Endozoicomonas sp. GU-1: one gene and its partner. The protein of the gene in region 1 interacts with the protein of each later gene in a pairwise test. Links are inferred from orthologs where the notes say so. Each region holds a gene or a part of one and is shown in the gene's direction. Other genes may lie near its edges.

Region 1 (8,790 bases):
ATGCGTACAGTTCTCTGATTCGAACCGAAGAAACTTGTCAGAACGTCATCACCGGTATCCACTTTTTCCTGGTTTTTCGTGGTGTGCACCAACAAGTATTGGTCTTTACCATCAAGCAAATCTTGGGTTGTATTACCAAACAAGCCCAAAGTTTCGATACTCATAATTACTATCCTCTCGATACGTTGTGAAAAGTTTTATGGACGTACCGACAACTCTGACAAGTAGAAAAATGATTTGTTCCCATTACCAGTGAAGAAATAGAAGTACGTAAATACCAGTTGTAATTAATTATTGGTACATCGTCTGGTAAAATTTTTGGCCGGAGATGTTCTGGTCAGCACTCCGGTGGCAACAGGTACTGACTTTTCAGTTCAGGAATTTTTCGGGTTGCCGACTGTGAAATTTCTGAATCACGGCAACTTTTTTATTGATAAAAACCGACAACAGTTGTCACTGATGTCAAGACAAATGGAGTGAAAACAGCGGCGGTGCTATGATAAGCGCTGATCCTTACGGACCTACCCTTCAGGTCAAGTTGATCAGGCAGATCAAAGCCACAAACAACCACGGTAAGCCACTTTATCCATGCAACTTTTTTCACAACTTAAACAAATCCTGCAAACCCTATGATGCCAGGTACCGGAATGTACAGTTTTACAACAGCAATGGCTGTCCTGGTGCTTGGAGGCACACTTATTTTCTGGCTCATGCGTAACAGAAATCGGTCAAAACGCCACCGGCCCACATTTGATGTAACGGGCGACCCGCAGAAAACCGTTATCCCCCGGGATAAACATCCGGTTTCCCGTCGCTACATCAACGACAATGCGCTCAAAGTGATTAACCGGTTAACCAGCCAGGGCTATGAAGCTTATCTGGTGGGGGGGTGTATCCGCGATCTGTATCTTGATCTTCACCCCAAGGACTTTGATGTCGCGACCAATGCCAGTCCTGAAGACGTCCGCAGGCTGTTTCGTAATTCCAGACTGATTGGCCGACGTTTCAAACTGGTTCATGTGCTGTTCGGTCGTGAAATGATTGAGGTAGCCACTTTCCGTGCCAACCATGAACAGCACCATGGTCAGGAAAAGTCCCGCCACTCGGAATCCGGAAGAATTCTTCGGGATAACGTTTATGGCACCATGGAAGACGATGCCATGCGCCGGGACTTTACCGTTAATGCCCTTTACTACGATGGTCGTGACTTCAGTGTGGTGGATTTCTGCAACGGGGTTGACGACATTCGCACCGGTACCCTGCGACTGATTGGTGACCCGGTTACCCGTTACCATGAAGACCCGGTTCGCATGCTCAGGGCCATTCGCTTTGCGGCCAAACTCAACTTCACAATGGCACCGGAAACCGAGCAACCCATTCGGGATCTTGGGCAGTTGTTGCACGATATTCCAGCTGCACGATTGTTTGATGAGGTTCTGAAGCTGCTGCAGTCCGGTCAGGGTGTACGTACGTTTGAATTACTGCAGGAATACCAGTTGTTTGGTCCACTGTTTCCAGCAACAGCGCATTGCTTGCACGAACAGGACAGACTTGCCGGTCACCTGATTATTGAAGCCTTGAAAAGTACCGACAAACGCGTCAGACAGAATCGTCCTGTGACACCAGCGTTCCTGTTCGCCGCACTTTTATGGGCACCCATGAGGCGAATGGCCAGAGAGCTTATGGACCAGGGTATTCCGCCTGTTCCGGCATTCCAGCAGGCTTCCATGACGGTGATCACGAACCAGTGTCATCACACCGCGATTCCCCGCCGGTTCTCGATGATGGTTCGTGATATCTGGGATCTGCAGATTCGACTGGAACGCAGACAACCGAAACTGATTGAAACCTTGCTGGAGCACCCCAAATTTCGTGCGGCCTATGACTTCCTGGTACTCCGGGAGCAAGCCGGTGAAAACCTGTCGGCGGCCGGTCAATGGTGGACAGAAATACAGGAACTGGATGAACATGGCCGTCATGCCATGATCCGGTCGCTTACCAGCCATGGCGGGCAGAAAAAGCAGGGCACTAAACGCAGACGGCGCAGGCGCAAGCCTCGCAGTGGTGATGCCTCGTCAGCACATCAGTCTGGAGAGTCCTGATGGCAGAAACCGCTTATGTGGCACTGGGTAGTAACCTTGAGCAACCAGACCTGCAGTTGCAGCGTGCTGTGGATGACATTGACAGTATGCCTCAAATAACGGTTGCCGCCTGTTCCAGGCTCTACCGGAGTGACCCGGTTGGCCCCCCCGGCCAGCCCGATTACTGCAATGCGGTGGTGGCTGTGAATACCACATTGGCACCGCTCAGGCTGCTGGATGCCCTGCAGTCGATAGAAAACGCCCATGGTCGTGTGCGCTCGGTACGCTGGGGACCGAGGACTCTGGATCTGGATATCATTCTGTTTGGCAACCGGTGTATTGAGTCAGAACGACTGACCGTTCCTCACTATCAGATGCGGGTTCGCAATTTTGTGCTGTGCCCGCTGCTGGATGTTGCACCGGATCTTGAACTTCCGGATGGTACTCTATTGCAGGTAATGGTGGATGAACTAGGGTACCAGGGGCTGAATGTTATTGCTGACCGTTATCCATGGTTTTAACCGTCTGGCTTTGCAAACCCGCACTCTGGAAACAGGGCGGCCTGACCGTTGCGCCAAGCCCTTAACTGACAAGCATTCACACTTCTCGTATAATCCGCGACAGCAATTAATCAAGGTCTTTACCCATGGCTAAAGTCACCCTAAGTATCCTGTCCGAGATGAAAAAAACGGGTGAGAAATTCACCTGCCTGACGGCCTACGATTCCACCCAGGCTCACCTGGCCAGCAGTCAGGGCGTGGCAGTGATACTGGTTGGTGACTCCCTTGGCAATGTCTGTCAGGGACAAACCAGTACGGTTCCTGTTACTGTGGACGACATGTGTTATCACACCCGCTGTGTCAGTAACAAAGCGGGCGACTCCCTGTTAATGGCCGACCTGCCGTTCGCTTCCTACACCAATGAGCAACAGGCGCTGACCAACGCAACCCGTCTTATGCAGGCGGGTGCTGAAATGGTCAAGCTGGAAGGTGAAGCCTGGCTGGCACCTATTGTTACCCGCCTGCGTGAGCAGGGTATCCCTTCCTGCGTCCACCTTGGTCTGACACCACAGTCAGTGCATGTTCTGGGTGGCTACAAAGTTCAGGGTCGGGATGAAGCCCGTGCCAACGCCATGATTGCAGCCGCCATCGGGTTGGAAAAGGCCGGTGCCGCCATTCTGGTGCTGGAGTGCGTACCTTCGGCGCTGGCCCGGGAAATCACCCGTGCCGTTCAGATTCCGGTGATTGGTATTGGTGCCGGTGCTGACACGGACGGCCAGGTTCTGGTGATATACGACATGCTGAATATGACCGCCGGACGCAAACCCAAATTCGTAAAAAACTTTATGGCTGAAGGTGGTTCTGCCCAGGATGCTGTTGCTGCCTACGTCAAAGAAGTCAAGAACGGCACATTCCCGGGTCCGGAACACGGATTCGACTAAACGGAAAGTATCCATCATGCAAACTGTACACTCTATTGCTGAAGTTCAGGATATCGTTGGCACCCGTAAATCGGCTGGCCTGCGCATTGGCTTTGTACCGACCATGGGTAACCTGCACGGTGGGCACCTGACCCTGGTGGAAAAAGCCAAAGAAAGCTGCGACTTTGTGGTGGTGAGTATCTATGTAAACCCCTTGCAGTTTGGCCCCAACGAGGACTATGACTCCTATCCACGCACCATGGAGCAGGACCAGCAGCTGCTGATGGATCACGGTGTTGATTTGCTCTATGCCGCCAGCACCCATGAAATCTATCCGGAAGGCAGCGAAAACCATACCCATGTGAGTGTCGATGTGCTGGACGGTATGCACTGCGGAAATACCCGGCCCGGTTTCTTCCGGGGCATTGCCACGGTGGTCACCAAGCTGTTCAACATTGTGCGCCCGGATATCGCGGTATTTGGCGAGAAAGATTTCCAGCAGCTGACCATCATTCGCAAAATGGTGCAGGATATGGTGATGCCAGTTGAGATTCTCGGTGCCTCAATCGCCCGGGAGCCAACCGGCCTGGCCATGAGTTCACGCAATGGCTACCTGACCCCACAAGAGCGCGGAGAGATAGCACCTGCTCTTTATCGCTGCCTGACACAAGCCAGAGACGCGATTCAGGCGGGCGAAACCGACTTTGACCTGCTGCGCAGAAATGCGTTTGCCCACATGGCCCAGGCCGGGTTCAAGCCGGATTACTTTAATATCTGCAATCCACAAACCCTGCTGCCCGCTACCCATAATGAGCAGTCACTGGTTATTCTTGCTGCTGGTTATTTAGGCAAAGCCCGATTGATTGATAATATTTACTTCAATCGATCATCTTAAGGTAGATATCAAACTACACTTCTGTCTTTTATCATTCCAGAAGACGACCAAACACTATGGCCAGGCTTTGAACCCCTCTACCGTCTCCAATCACAGAAACGATGGAGTACCAGGCATGACCTTTTCTGGCCCGGGTTCTGTCACATTTGCCGCACCAACAGCGCTAAGGAGCTGTCTGGAAATAACTTCCCTATTTTCGTTGCCTGACTCCGTTCGGACTGAGCTTGTCGAAGTTCGGTGGCACGACCCTTCGATACTTCGACAAGCTCAGCACTCAGGGTGAACGGAAATCGGGAACTTATTAAAAGACAATTCCTAAGCGGCTGTCCGGAAATTGCATTTTCATAGCAAAAAAAGCCCCATGTAATTCAAACTATTCTTACCACTGCCATAAAACTGGCTACCGTTATCAAACCCCTATTAACGCTTTTACCGATGTAGAAAAAAGAAATACTCAAACATCACTGACCTGTTTGCTTCTTTGTGTTTGCCCTGTAAGGCAATGGATTAATATCTCCGTAAACAATTTTATGAGGTAATGATTTTGATACGGCAATCAGGCGTAAACCCGGTAGGCATGGCCATCGACCCGCAACCTGTAACAACCTCCACTACAGAACCGGAGGGTCGATGGAGAGGGTGGGAGGTGATCCAATCGGGGGCTAGTGCATTTGTTCGGTCACTGCACCCCTTGTATGATCCACTCAATAGCCACCGCCATCTGCCAGTGCAGGATGTTGCCGACTCTGCTGCTGGCATTGATCCTTGGGGCGTTGTTGGCCAGAACAATAATTTTCATCAGTTCACTGCACTGGCAGGACGGGCGATAGCAGCCTATTCCGGCATGCCTTCAGAAATCAATAGTCTGCTGAGCTATCTTGCCAACCTGGCGGCTGTGGGCCGGTTTGCCAGCGATCAGCTGAATGCGTTCAATGCTTGCGGCGGTTCGATACCTGAGCCTGGCACACACAGGGAAAAGACACCGGACGAGACTTTGGAAAACACGAAAGGCAAAGCCAGAAAAGCCTCACAGAACCTACGACACCAGTATGATAAATCCGCCGCCCCAACGCTACGGGCCAGCCAGTTGCCAAACACACCCTTGGCACTGGGGGCTCTGGTCGGCCTGTCCGCGGTCGGTGCGGCATCAGCATCCGCCTCTGACTGGATTAACGTGACGGATGCCAAGACCCTGGGCGATATCTGCCATGATGCGAAATTCCCATGTGACAAAGATTATCGCCTGATTGATGATATCGACGGTAGCCAATTGCCCCGGTCCATTGGGGGTAAATACAAATACAATGGTTTCACCGGCAAGTTGGACGGCAATTATCGTACTATTGGCAATTTATCGAAGTGCCTGGTAAAACACCTGTCCGCTAGGGGCCGTATCGAGAATCTGACCCTTAGTGATGCCAATATAAAAACCTCACCGGATTCGGTCGGGGTAGTGGCTTGTGAAATGTCTGACAACGCCATGATCAATAATATTCGGGTTGAACGTGCTCACGTTGCTACCAATAAAGAACACGTAGGCGCAGCTATTGGCGTGGGCAAAGTAAGCGTAGGAACTATTACTAACATGACTGCATTGAACTGCAAGGTGAAAACCGACAACACTGGTGCAGATGCTGGTATTGGGGCTGGATCGATGAGTGATGGAATCGTTAACAACACAATGGCGGTGAACTGTACTGTTGAAACAAAGGGAAGCTCAGCAAATGCCGGTATTGGGGCGGGATCTCAGAGTGATAAAGGAACGGTTACAAGCACGACAGCGTTGAACTGCACGGTGAAAACCGAGAACACTCATGCAAATGCTGGTATTGGGGTGGGATCTCAGAGTGATAAAGGAACGGTTACAGACACGACAGCGTTGAGCTGCACGGTGAAAACCGACAACACTTATGCAGATGCTGGTATTGGGGCTGGATCATCGACGGGGGGGGGGGGAACCGTTAACAACACAATGGCGGTGAACTGTACTGTTGAAACAAAGGGAACATCAGCAAGTGCCGGTATTGGGGTGGGATCTCAGCGTGATAAAGGAACGGTTACAGACACGACAGCGTTGAGCTGCACGGTGAAAACCGACAACTCTTATGCAGATGCTGGTATTGGGGCTGGATCATCGACGGGTGGTGGAATCGTTAACAACACAATGGCGGTGAACTGTCATGTTGAAACAATGGGAGAATCAGCATACGCCGGTATTGGCAAAGGAAACCTTTATGGAAAAGCAAGTATCGCCAACACCAGGGTGTTCTATAGCACCGTTAAAAGTGAAAATGCCGCTGTGGATATCTTCAGAGGATCTAACCCTGTTATTTGTAATGTCATTGTTAATGACGAACAACGAAGCACTGCCAAGGGGTGTGACTATTGGCAGAATAATGATGTCTGTGGAACTATTGCCCACGACTTGGCAAAACTAAAGCACCAAATCGATAATTATTGTCCTAACACAACAATTGGGCCCAAGGTGCAAAAAATGACCATCTTCGACCCGGGTTCTGCTACATTTGCCGCACCAACACCGCCAATGGCATCATCAAGCCCTGCCGTTATAGCTTTTATCGCCATCGTGGGCACGGTGATTTTTGTGCTGGTCTATGTCGCCTACCGCTCTTACAGCCAAAGGTCATCGACTAATGCTGGTCGTAACCGCGCGGAACCCATGGTGCCCCCAGCCAGCGGCCACCCCCGTGCTGAGGGACAGCTGCCTACTCCTCCCCGGGATCGTTACCAACCGGTGCCGTTCAGGCCGAGGAACACGAGACCGCTGCCTGCTCCTCCCCGGGATCATTACCAACCGTTGTCGTTCAGGCCGAGGAACACAAGACCGCTGCCTGCTCCCCCAGACCATTACCAACCGTTAACGTTCAGACAAGGGAACACGGCAACAGGGGACAGCAATCCTCCCGTGGGTAATGAAAAAGAACCCGCCCCCCCTGACATCCCTGTGTACTTAGAACTGACCGAGTATGAATCCATCGATAACCATGGTGAACCGGTAGGTAGGCAACAGATAGCAGAAGCCTCATGCGAACAAAGGGAAAGAGATAAAAAATCCCCTGCTCACAGCCATGCCATGAACCCAGCCTTTTCCAATGCTTTCTACATGAATTTTCAGTGAGGCCAACGCGCGGTGAAAGCGATTATTCCAGCGCATAGTCTTCAGCCACTCAAGTGGGTCAATACCCAGGCGCTCCAGGATAGGCGGAACATCGTCAGTTATACGACCACAGTTGCCTTTGCGGATAATTCGGCCAGACCAGTCGACCAGTTCAAAGTAGCTACTGAGTGGGTATGGAATAGCCTGTTCGGGGTGTGACTGGTCAATAGAGAGGTTATCATGCAAGCAACAACAGCCAAGGTGTACGATGGCGGCTGTGCAAGCCAGGTGGCTGGCAGTTCTGTTAATGCGCCCCAAAGTGACGCTGTCAGTGGGCAGAAACCCTCGCTTCCCAAGCCACAAAATTACGGTACATGGACAGTTGAGCGCCGTTGCCCACTGGATATGCAGTCAAGTTCTTGCTGTGGGGGGGGCCCTCGTTATCGGGAAAGTGTCATCAAGGCTCTTGCAGAGTATCAATTACTGCCTGAAACGCCGACAAAATCGGTGAGTGGTGTAAGCGAACAGGGGGATTGATATTAGGTTGATAGATTTGAATTTGAACCACAAAGGCACAGAGACACAAAGAAAAGATTTCTTTTTTCTTCCTTTGTGACTTTGTGCCTTTGTGGTGAAAGTCTTTTTATATAATCGATAGGGTTGACTCGTATCATGCTAACTATTTTCCCGCTATCAATAAGTAAGGTATATTCCCCACCTTTCTTATCCAGCCCACCTTCCATCCTTATCTAATGAGGCAAGACAGTGATTAACTCAACTGCTCTGGATCATCTGCCCGCATCCAAAGATCTGGCGGCGCTGCAACAGCAAATGGCCAATATTCATCTGCGCAGCCTGTTTGCTGAAGATCCAAACCGGTTTGACCGCTACAGCCTTGAAGCTGCTGGCCTGTTTCTTGATTACTCAAAGCATCTGATTAACGACGATGTCATGGCATCCCTGGTAACGCTGGCGGAGCAGGCCAATCTGGCACAAGCCCGTGACGCCATGTTTGCCGGTGACAAGATCAACTACACGGAAAAGCGTGCGGTGCTCCATACGGCACTGAGAAGCTTTGGTGATGCTCCGGTGATGGTGGATGGTGAAGACATCATGCCCGGGATCCGTGAAACCCGTGCCCGTATGCAGGCCATGACTGAACAGGTTCACTCCGGACAGTGGCTTGGCCATACCGGCAAGCCGATCAAACACATCGTGAATATTGGTATCGGTGGTTCTTACCTGGGGCTCAAAACCGCGATTAATGCCATGACTC
Region 2 (8,621 bases), 3.2 Mb from region 1 along the record:
TTTCGATAACATCACCCATGTTTAACTGATCCACCGGGGCTTCAAACACCAGGGCACCGGCATCTTCCATGGTGTTGAAGAAAATAGGGGCTACCTTGCTGCCAATGCAGATACCGCCAGCACGCTTGTTGGGCACACCGGGGGATATCATCACCAAAGAACCACAGTACCGAGTTGGTGGCAGACTTACGGGAAGAGCCGGTACCGACAACGTCACCCACGAAAGCAACCGGCAGGCCTTTGCTCTTGATGGCTTCAATTTGCTCAAGCGGGCCGGTAACGCCGTGTTCTTCAGGCTCAAGACCATCACGGGTCATCTTGTAGGCAGCACGAGCATGCAGTGGAATATCCGGGCGAGACCAGGCGTCAGGGGCAGGGGACAGATCATCGGTATTGGTTTCACCGGTCACCTTGAATACCGCCACCTTGATGGTTTCAGGCACAGCATCACGCCCGGTAAACCATTCTGCTTCAGCCCAGGATTTCAGCACGGCCTGGGCATTGGCATTGCCATCTTTGGCTTTTTCTTCCACATCGTGGAAAGAGTCAAACACCAGCAGGGTTTTTTTCAGCTGTTCAGCGGCAAGTTCACCCAGCTCGGTGCTGTCCAGAAGGGCTATCAGGGTTTCGATATTGTAACCACCCAGCATCATGCCCAGCAGCTCAACGGCTTTCTTGCTGTCCACCAGTGGGGATTCAGCTTCGCCCTTGACGAGGGCGGAGAGGAATCCGGCTTTTACATAGGCTGCTTCATCAACGCCGGGGGGAATACGATTTTCAAGGAGGTCCAGAATATATTGTTCTTCACCGGCTGGTGGATTTTTCAGCAGTTCAATCAGGCCTGACACCTGTTCTGCATTCAGCGGCTTTGGTGGGACACCTTCTTGGGCACGCTCTTCGACGTGTTTTCTGTAGGCTTCTAACACGAGTTCTACCCTCATCATCTGTGGCAGGCTCTTGGGCGATCCTTCGACAAACCTTTATGATCTTATGGGTCCGTCAGACGTTCCAAGGAAATCTTTACCAGTAGCACTGGTGGCGCGGGCAGTATAGCGAAAGGTGCCTGTCAAGTTAAGTAAAGACCGTAATAGCCACTATTTTTTCTGTGAATGGCTGTTTCGGTATTTGTGATTTACGCAGGCAGCATCTGAAGAAGCCGAAATGGCCTCTTCAGGTGGAATTGACAAAAAGTCAGGATTCTATGATTTCGTAGCAGGGCTGGTAGTGGCTTCCGGGCAGTTTCATCCGGTGCTGATCAACAAACGATTGCAGAAGGTTGTCCATCTGTTGCATCAGGCCCGGTTCACCACTGAGTTTATAAGGGCCATGCTCACGAATCAGGTTTACACCGTCTTCCTTGATATTTCCGGCAACAATGCCCGACATAACACGACGGAGGTTGGCTGCCAGCTGGTGGGCCGGGAGATTGCTGTGCAGTTCCTGGCTGGCCATGTTTTCATGGGTGGGCTCGAAAGGCTGCTGGAACTCCTGGTCAATCTTTAACAGCCAGTTAAAGTAGTAGGCATCCCCGTGTCGACGACGGAAGCGGGTTACTTTTTCCAGGCCCCGGGCCATGATCGTGGCAACCCTGGCTGGATCATTGACGATGATCTGGTACTTTTCCTGCGCCTCTTTGCCCAGTGTATTGCCAATGAAGTTGTCAATCTGTTCAAAGTAAGCTTCCGACCCGGCGGGACCTGTCAGGATCATGGTCAGGGGAATGTCTTTATTGTCCGGGTGCAGGAGAATACCGATCAGGTAAAGAATCTCTTCACAGGTTCCCGGTCCACCCGGAAACACAATGATGCCATGCCCCAGACGGACAAAGGCTTCCAGGCGTTTTTCGATATCGGGCAGGATAACCAGCTCATTGACAATCGGGTTAGGAGACTCGGCAGCAATAATGCCAGGCTCGGTCAGGCCAATAAAACGACCATGACTGATCCGTTGCTTGGCATGGCCAATGTAGGCACCTTTCATCGGCCCCTTCATCGCACCGGGACCGCAGCCGGTACAGATATTCATTCTTCTGAGGCCCAGCTGATAACCGACCAGTTTCGTGTATTCATATTCATCACGGCCAATGGAGTGTCCACCCCAGCAGACCACGATATTGGGCGTCTGTTTGGTGATAAAGGCGTTGGCATTTCTGAGTACCTCAAACACCAGGTGGGTGATGTCGGATGAACTTCCGTGATCGAAACGCTTGTCGCTGGTGATCAGGGACGAAACATAGAGAATATCCCTGAGCACGGAAAACAGGTTTTCCCTGACACCCCGGATCAGTTTTTTATCAGCAAATGCAGATGCGGGTGCATTGATCAGTTCAAGTTTCAGTCCTCGGTGTTCCTGAACAATGCGGATATCAAATTCGGAGTAGGTTTGTAACAGCTCTTCTGCGCTGTCACCTTCCATCTCATCACTTAACACAGCCAGGGCGCACTGACGGAACAGGCGATGCAGGCCAGCTTTGGTATTATCCTGAAGAATATTGACTTCCCGGCTGGACAGTACTCGCATGGAGCCTACCGGGTTAACAATGGCGGAGACTACATTAGGTTTACTCATTATGCCCCCTTAAAGGATGGTGTTCGGTGTCTGACAGCATTTTTTAGGTGGTTATGGCAGTAATGGATGCTGGTCAGGACAAAAATATATTTAACTAACTATCGGATCCTGTGGGTTGAAATCGAGTGAAAATTACCGTTTTTACTGATTGAGAAAATTAAAATTCCTATTGCAATAAGCAAATTATACCGGTTTTGGTCGCTTATGATCAGTCTTGACGGAATGATGCCGCTCTGACAAATTGGCAGAGATGCCACAAACGCCTTTGCCTTTTTGTTGAATGTTGACTGGTATTTTCTGTTTTCGATTACCAATAGCTTGATATAAGATGTTGCCACAATAATAAATGAATGACAGATAACAGGAGATCTCGATGCCTGGTCAGCAAGAGGTGGAAGCGTCTGTGGAAAGCGTGGTGGTGGTTGATGACCATAATTTTGTTCTCGGGTCCGTTCCCAGGGGGAAGATGCGAGAAGAAGCACTTTGCCACAGGGCAACCTATATTTTTGTCTTCAATTCAGCAGGGCAGCTGTATGTTCAGGAGAGGACCCTGAATAAGGATATTTATCCGGGCTACTTTGATCCCGCTACAGGGGGCGTGGTTACCGAAGGGGAAAGCTACGATCAGGCGGCTGAACGGGAGTTGGCTGAGGAGCTTGGTATCGAGAATGTGCCCATCACTTCGCATTTTCACTTTTTTTTCCATAATGATGATTGTCAGGTCTGGGGCAGGGTCTACAGCTGTTATTATGATGGTCCTTTGACCCTGCAAGAAGAAGAGGTTGCCAGTGTGGTGCTGGAATCACCGGACGAGGTGCTGGCGAACCGCAACCACCGCAATTATACGCCAGACAGTCTGGTTGCTCTTGAGAGGCTGGTTCACTGTCTCAAAACATTCTGATGTAGGCCAACGTGTTTGGCGACGATAGGTAGTGTATGTTTACAGGTATTGTGAAGGGATTTTTTCCGGTTGGTCGAATTGAAACGTTCAACGAACTGAATCGTATTACTGTGCTGTTGCCGTCCACATTGCTGGAAGGCCTGGAAACCGGAGCCAGTATTGCAGTGAATGGATGCTGTTTGACAGTTACTTCTTTTGACCGGGAAAGTGTCACTTTCGATGTGATGAAAGAGACCCTGAGGGTTACTAACCTGGGGGCGCTGGGGGAAGGTGATAAAGTCAATATTGAAAGAGCTGCACGCTTTGGTGACGAAATTGGCGGGCATCTTCTCTCTGGTCATATTCACGATACTGTTGAGATTTGTGACATTAAGCAGGAAGAAAACAATGTGACAGTGTTCTTTCAATTTGCTTCTGAATGGCAAGACTATATTCTGCCTAAAGGCTATGTGTCTCTGAATGGCTGTAGTTTGACTATTGGTGAGAAGGTTGAGGGGGGGCGCTTTTGTATCCATCTTATTCCGGAAACCTTAAGAATGACGTCATTTGGTACAGCGGAAGTTGGCGATAGAGTTAACCTGGAAATAGACAGCCAGACACAGGCGATTGTCACTACGGTGAAAAGATATCTGGAATCAACCAGGTTATGATATGTGTGGTGATATAGTTCTCTGAACCTTTTTATGCTGTCGCAGGGTTGCAATTTCTTGAGATACAACCCTGTGTCGTTCCGGTATCTGTTTCTTCATTATTTTTCTGCTATTTTAAAAAACTTTAATATGATTATTACGTCTTATATATCATTTGAAAAAATTTGCCGCACGGCCCAGAATGAAAGTGCTCACTAGCGTGTCCAAACGGGATTAGATCCCGCTGCTATTGTAAGAGTGATTAAGAAAGCGCCACCTGATCGGGTGGCGTTTTTTATTTACAGCAGAGTACGGTTGGCTCTACTTACTTTTTCCTTTGCTTTTGCTGACCGCTGGGAATGCAACTTTATAGACGTCATCGTACTGGCTGGCAAAATGTACAGAGATGCCTTCACGGATGTAATCCGGTAGCTCATCAAAGTCTCTGCGGTTATCTTCCGGAAGAACCAGGTTCATAATTCCCTGCCGTCGGGCAGCAATCACCTTTTCTCTGATACCGCCCACAGGCAATACTTTGCCTGTCAGGGTCAGCTCTCCGGTCATTGCCAGATTTTTCAGGGGTTTAATGCCTTTGGCCAGAGAGATTAAAGCGGTTGTCATGGTGACACCGGCACTGGGGCCATCTTTCGGGGTGGCACCTTCCGGAACATGGAGGTGTATAAATGCAGTTTTCAGAAAGTCTTCCTGAATACCCAGCTTTTTGGCGTGACTGGTGGTATAGCTGTATGAGATTTCAGCCGACTCTTTCATCACCTCACCCAGCTTGCCGGTCAGTTTAAAACCGGCTCTTTGCTGATGTATCAGGCAGGCTTCAACAGGGAGTGTAGCACCACCCATTGCGGTCCAGGCAAGACCGGTGACTATGCCAAGACCTTCCATGGTTTTTTCTTTACGAAAGTAGGGCGCGCCGAGAAAGTCTTCCAGGTTTTTAGCCGACACCGTCAGCTTGTGTTCATCATTTTCCAGGAATTTGACGACAACTTTGCGAATGATTTTTTGCAACAATTTCTCAAAGTGACGAACCCCTGCTTCCCGGGCATAACCATCAATAATTTTACGGAAGGTTGTATCTGAGATTCTAAGCTGGCTCTTTTTCAGTCCGGCTTTGTTCAGTTGTTTGGGCCATAAGTGATTCTTGGCTATCGCCACCTTCTCTTCGGTGATATAGCCGGACAGCCTGATGACATCCATTCGATCAAGCAGTGGTCCCGGGATAGTATCCAACTGATTGGCTGTGCAAATGAACAGGACTTTTGACAGATCAATTCTCATGTCCAGATAGTGGTCAAGAAACTCGCTGTTCTGCTCAGGATCCAATACCTCCAGCAGCGCAGATGCGGGATCACCGCGGAAGGACGCACCAATTTTATCAATCTCATCAAGCATGATGACCGGATTGGAGACTTCTACTTCCTTCAGTGCCTGAATCAGCTTTCCAGGCATCGCTCCAATATAAGTACGACGATGTCCTTTAATCTCAGCTTCATCTCTCATGCCGCCCAAACTGAAACGGTAAAATTCCGGTCCAGAGCTTTGGCGACGGACTTGCCAATAGAGGTTTTGCCCACACCCGGAGGGCCTACCAGCAACATAATGGAGCCGGATACTTCTTTCCGGTAAGCACCGACTGCCAGAAACTCAACAATGCGCTCTTTAACATCCTCAAGACCGTCATGGTCGGAACTGAGTACGTTTCTTGCGTGATGAAGATCGAGGTTATCTTCAGAGTACAGGCCAAAGGGGACCGATGTCGCCCAATCGAGGTAATTTCTGCAAACGGCGTATTCCGGGGAGCCGGTTTCCAGAATGGAAAGCTTTTTCAGCTCATCATCGATTTTACTCTTGGCACTTTCAGGGACGGTCAGCTTTGCCAGTCTCTGCTCGAACTGTTCAATCTCGGCAGTTCGGTCATCTTTCGATATGCCCAGCTCTTTTTGAATGACTTTAAGCTGTTCCTTCAGGAAGAACTCGCGCTGATGATTACTGATTTTCCGGTTAACTTCCGCATTGATTTCACTCTGAAGGCGGGCGACCTCCTGCTCTTTGCGAATCAGCACCAGTACCTTTTCCATTCTGCGTTGGACAGGAATGGTTTCCAGTACTTCCTGAAGCTCCTGTCCGGGAGCGGTGGTAATAGCCGCTGCAAAATCTGCCAGGGGGGAGGGGTCTTTGGGACTGAAGCGGTTCAGATAATTTTTCAGCTCCTCGCTGTACAGGGGATTCAGCGGGATAAGCTCTTTGATCGCCTGGATCAGTGCCAGTGCATAGGCTTTTACTTCATCGCTGTCGTCTTCAGGGGTGTCGATATAGTCGACCTGAACCAGGTAAGGAGGCCGGCGACGTAACCACTGTCGTATTCTGAAACGTTGCATTCCCAGGGCAATAAACTGAACCTGGTCATTGTCTGACACAATATTATGGATTTTGACAACGCAACCTACCTGGGGAAAATCTTCCGGTGCAACGTCTATACCGGGCAATCGGCCAACAAAGCTGAGACCAACCGCTTTATGAGGGCTCTGGCCAACACGTTGCAGTGTTTCTCCCCACTCCTCATTGCTGAATACTAACGGTTGTACCTGTGCAGGAAAGAAAGGGCGGTTCGAAACGGGGATCAGATAGAGTTTGTCTGGTAGCGACTGGTGTGGAAGTACAAGTCCGGTACTGGTTTTTTGGCTGTCTTCGTCCCCATCAAGCACTTCGGGGTTGTTTGGATCCTGATCTGTCATAGTCTGTCTGCAAAAGCTGGTTTAACAGGAAAGTCTGGTTGATATTCTGTTGCAAAGGTATGGTGTAGCGGGCTTTAAGGAAGCCTGGGCTAACCCGTTACTCAGTGCTTCAACCTTGTGTTCTGGATAGTCTATTTTGAGGCTTATCCAGTAATTTCAATAGTCAGTGCACTTAAGTATGGTTTAGATAGTCAGGATTGGTAACGGGAATATTGGGCTGCTGACCAGTGGTAATGGAGAGGGTTTTATCCACTGCTCATGAAAGTTATGGCTGATGAAATGGTGACAATTTAATGACGGCAATCAGCCTCTGGAGTGATAATACAGGTAAAGATCATGGCAGCTTAAACCCTGTGCATAGTATGATTGCCTGACCTGCTGCGCTGGCGGCCAGGCTATGAAATGTCGAAGTGCTTGCAGCTCAGTATGCTGGAAGCTGCCAATTAAGTGGGATAGTATTTCCTGACAATAATAATAAGGTGTGTAGTATGCAAATCTATGACTCTTTTTATCGTATTCCTCTTTTAACTGCCTTGCTTATGTTGCTGTCATTGCCTGTTAATGCGCTTGTCATTAATAAGTATGACCTGCCAGACACTATTGCTGCGGAGGGTGATAAACCAGAGCTTAAATTGCAGGGTGCGGCAGTCAGGTCATGGTATCTGATGGTTAAAGGGTATATCGGTGCTCTTTATCTGGAAGAGCCGACCAGTAGCCCTGAAGAGATTTATGCCTCTGACACGCATCAGCGAATGGCATTTGTTTTGCTCTTGTCAAAAATGAGCGCCCGACGGATAGCCAATGCCTTTTATGAATCCATCCAATTGAACAGCCCACCCGATGAGCAGGAAGCGGTGAAAGAGGACCTTGAGAAAATCTTTACACTGGTTGATGGTTCAATGAAAAAAGGTGAACAGGCTGTGTTTGAGTACCTTCCGGGTAAAGGGTTGCGGATTGAAATTGCCGGTGATGAGAAAGGTATCGTTCCTGCCAATAAAGAGTTGTTTAATCTGTTCCTGCGAGTGTGGATTGGTGAGACACCACCCAGTAAGCCTTTTAAAGAGCAGGTTTTGGGGGTTGCTCCGGCTGCGTGATAATTTGATCCGCTTATCTGCCCGGGATTTTTTGTCTTGCAGTTATCCCAAGCATTGCCTTGAATGTTCTTAAGGATGGTTTATTCAACAAAGCTGTTTTATAGACAATCTATCAATAGCGGATTAGTTATCAATTTTAAGGAGTCATTGATATGGATATCAAAACCCTCGTCTTTTTAGGTGCATCTTTTTTCAGTATCTCTGTCTTTGGGGCTGACCAGAAAGCCCGGTCTGGTGATCAGAAAGTTAATGTGAACCAGGCAAACATGGAGCAGCTGGACAAAGGACTTCTCGGGGTTGGACCCCGTATCGCAATGGAAATTGTCAAGCATCGTGATCAGCATGGCCCTTATCAGAGCTTTGATGATTTGGATAAGGTTAAATATGTTGGCAGCAGAATGCTGGATAAAAATAAAAATCGTATAGTTTTTGACTGATCTGTTTGGCCAGGAAGCCTGGGTGAGTTCAGGCTTCTTCAGTTAATGTTTTGTCTCGGGTTTCGTTGCTTCTACAATGCAAAATCTGAATGGGCTGTTATTTTTCCTGGCATCCCGAGGATGCTATGGGTCTGATGTGGGGGATTTGTGAGAGACGCAGGAGTACAGTCTGGCCTGACGTTTGCCGTCGGGGCATTTGCTTTGTGGGGGCTGATCCCCATCTATTTCAAGATTGTTGAACA

The links.
Region 2: the proteins of panC (region 1) and yfcD interact in binary tests that used the Escherichia coli proteins (3 or more experiments, as listed by UniProt). The link is inferred for Endozoicomonas sp. GU-1 from one-to-one orthologs.

Annotation. Positions count from the first base shown.
Region 1 is NZ_CP114771.1:4,197,743-4,206,532, forward strand. The notes cover bases 2,588-5,467. They hold panC (pantoate--beta-alanine ligase), read left to right. Parts: upstream 2,588-3,538; coding sequence 3,539-4,396; downstream 4,397-5,467. Other genes in these bases: folK (2-amino-4-hydroxy-6-hydroxymethyldihydropteridine diphosphokinase), read left to right, coding at 2,588-2,602; panB (3-methyl-2-oxobutanoate hydroxymethyltransferase), read left to right, coding at 2,728-3,522; O3276_RS17500 (ZmpA/ZmpB/ZmpC family metallo-endopeptidase-related protein), read left to right, coding at 4,935-5,467. In the rest of the region: O3276_RS17475 (hypothetical protein), read right to left, coding at 1-164; polynucleotide adenylyltransferase PcnB, read left to right, coding at 648-2,102; more of folK, read left to right, coding at 2,102-2,587; more of O3276_RS17500, read left to right, coding at 5,468-7,535; O3276_RS17505 (hypothetical protein), read left to right, coding at 7,755-8,051; pgi (glucose-6-phosphate isomerase), read left to right, coding at 8,280-8,790. UniProt on the Escherichia coli protein: Catalyzes the condensation of pantoate with beta-alanine in an ATP-dependent reaction via a pantoyl-adenylate intermediate.
Region 2 is NZ_CP114771.1:1,008,960-1,017,580, reverse strand. The notes cover bases 1,995-4,705. They hold yfcD (NUDIX hydrolase YfcD), read left to right. Parts: upstream 1,995-2,941; coding sequence 2,942-3,469; downstream 3,470-4,705. Other genes in these bases: O3276_RS03930 (riboflavin synthase subunit alpha), read left to right, coding at 3,505-4,119; ppnN (nucleotide 5'-monophosphate nucleosidase PpnN), read right to left, coding at 1,995-2,568. Also shown: more of ppnN, read right to left, coding at 1,192-1,994; O3276_RS03920 (chalcone isomerase family protein), read left to right, coding at 7,337-7,942; O3276_RS03915 (ComEA family DNA-binding protein), read left to right, coding at 8,095-8,379; EamA family transporter RarD, read left to right, coding at 8,527-8,621.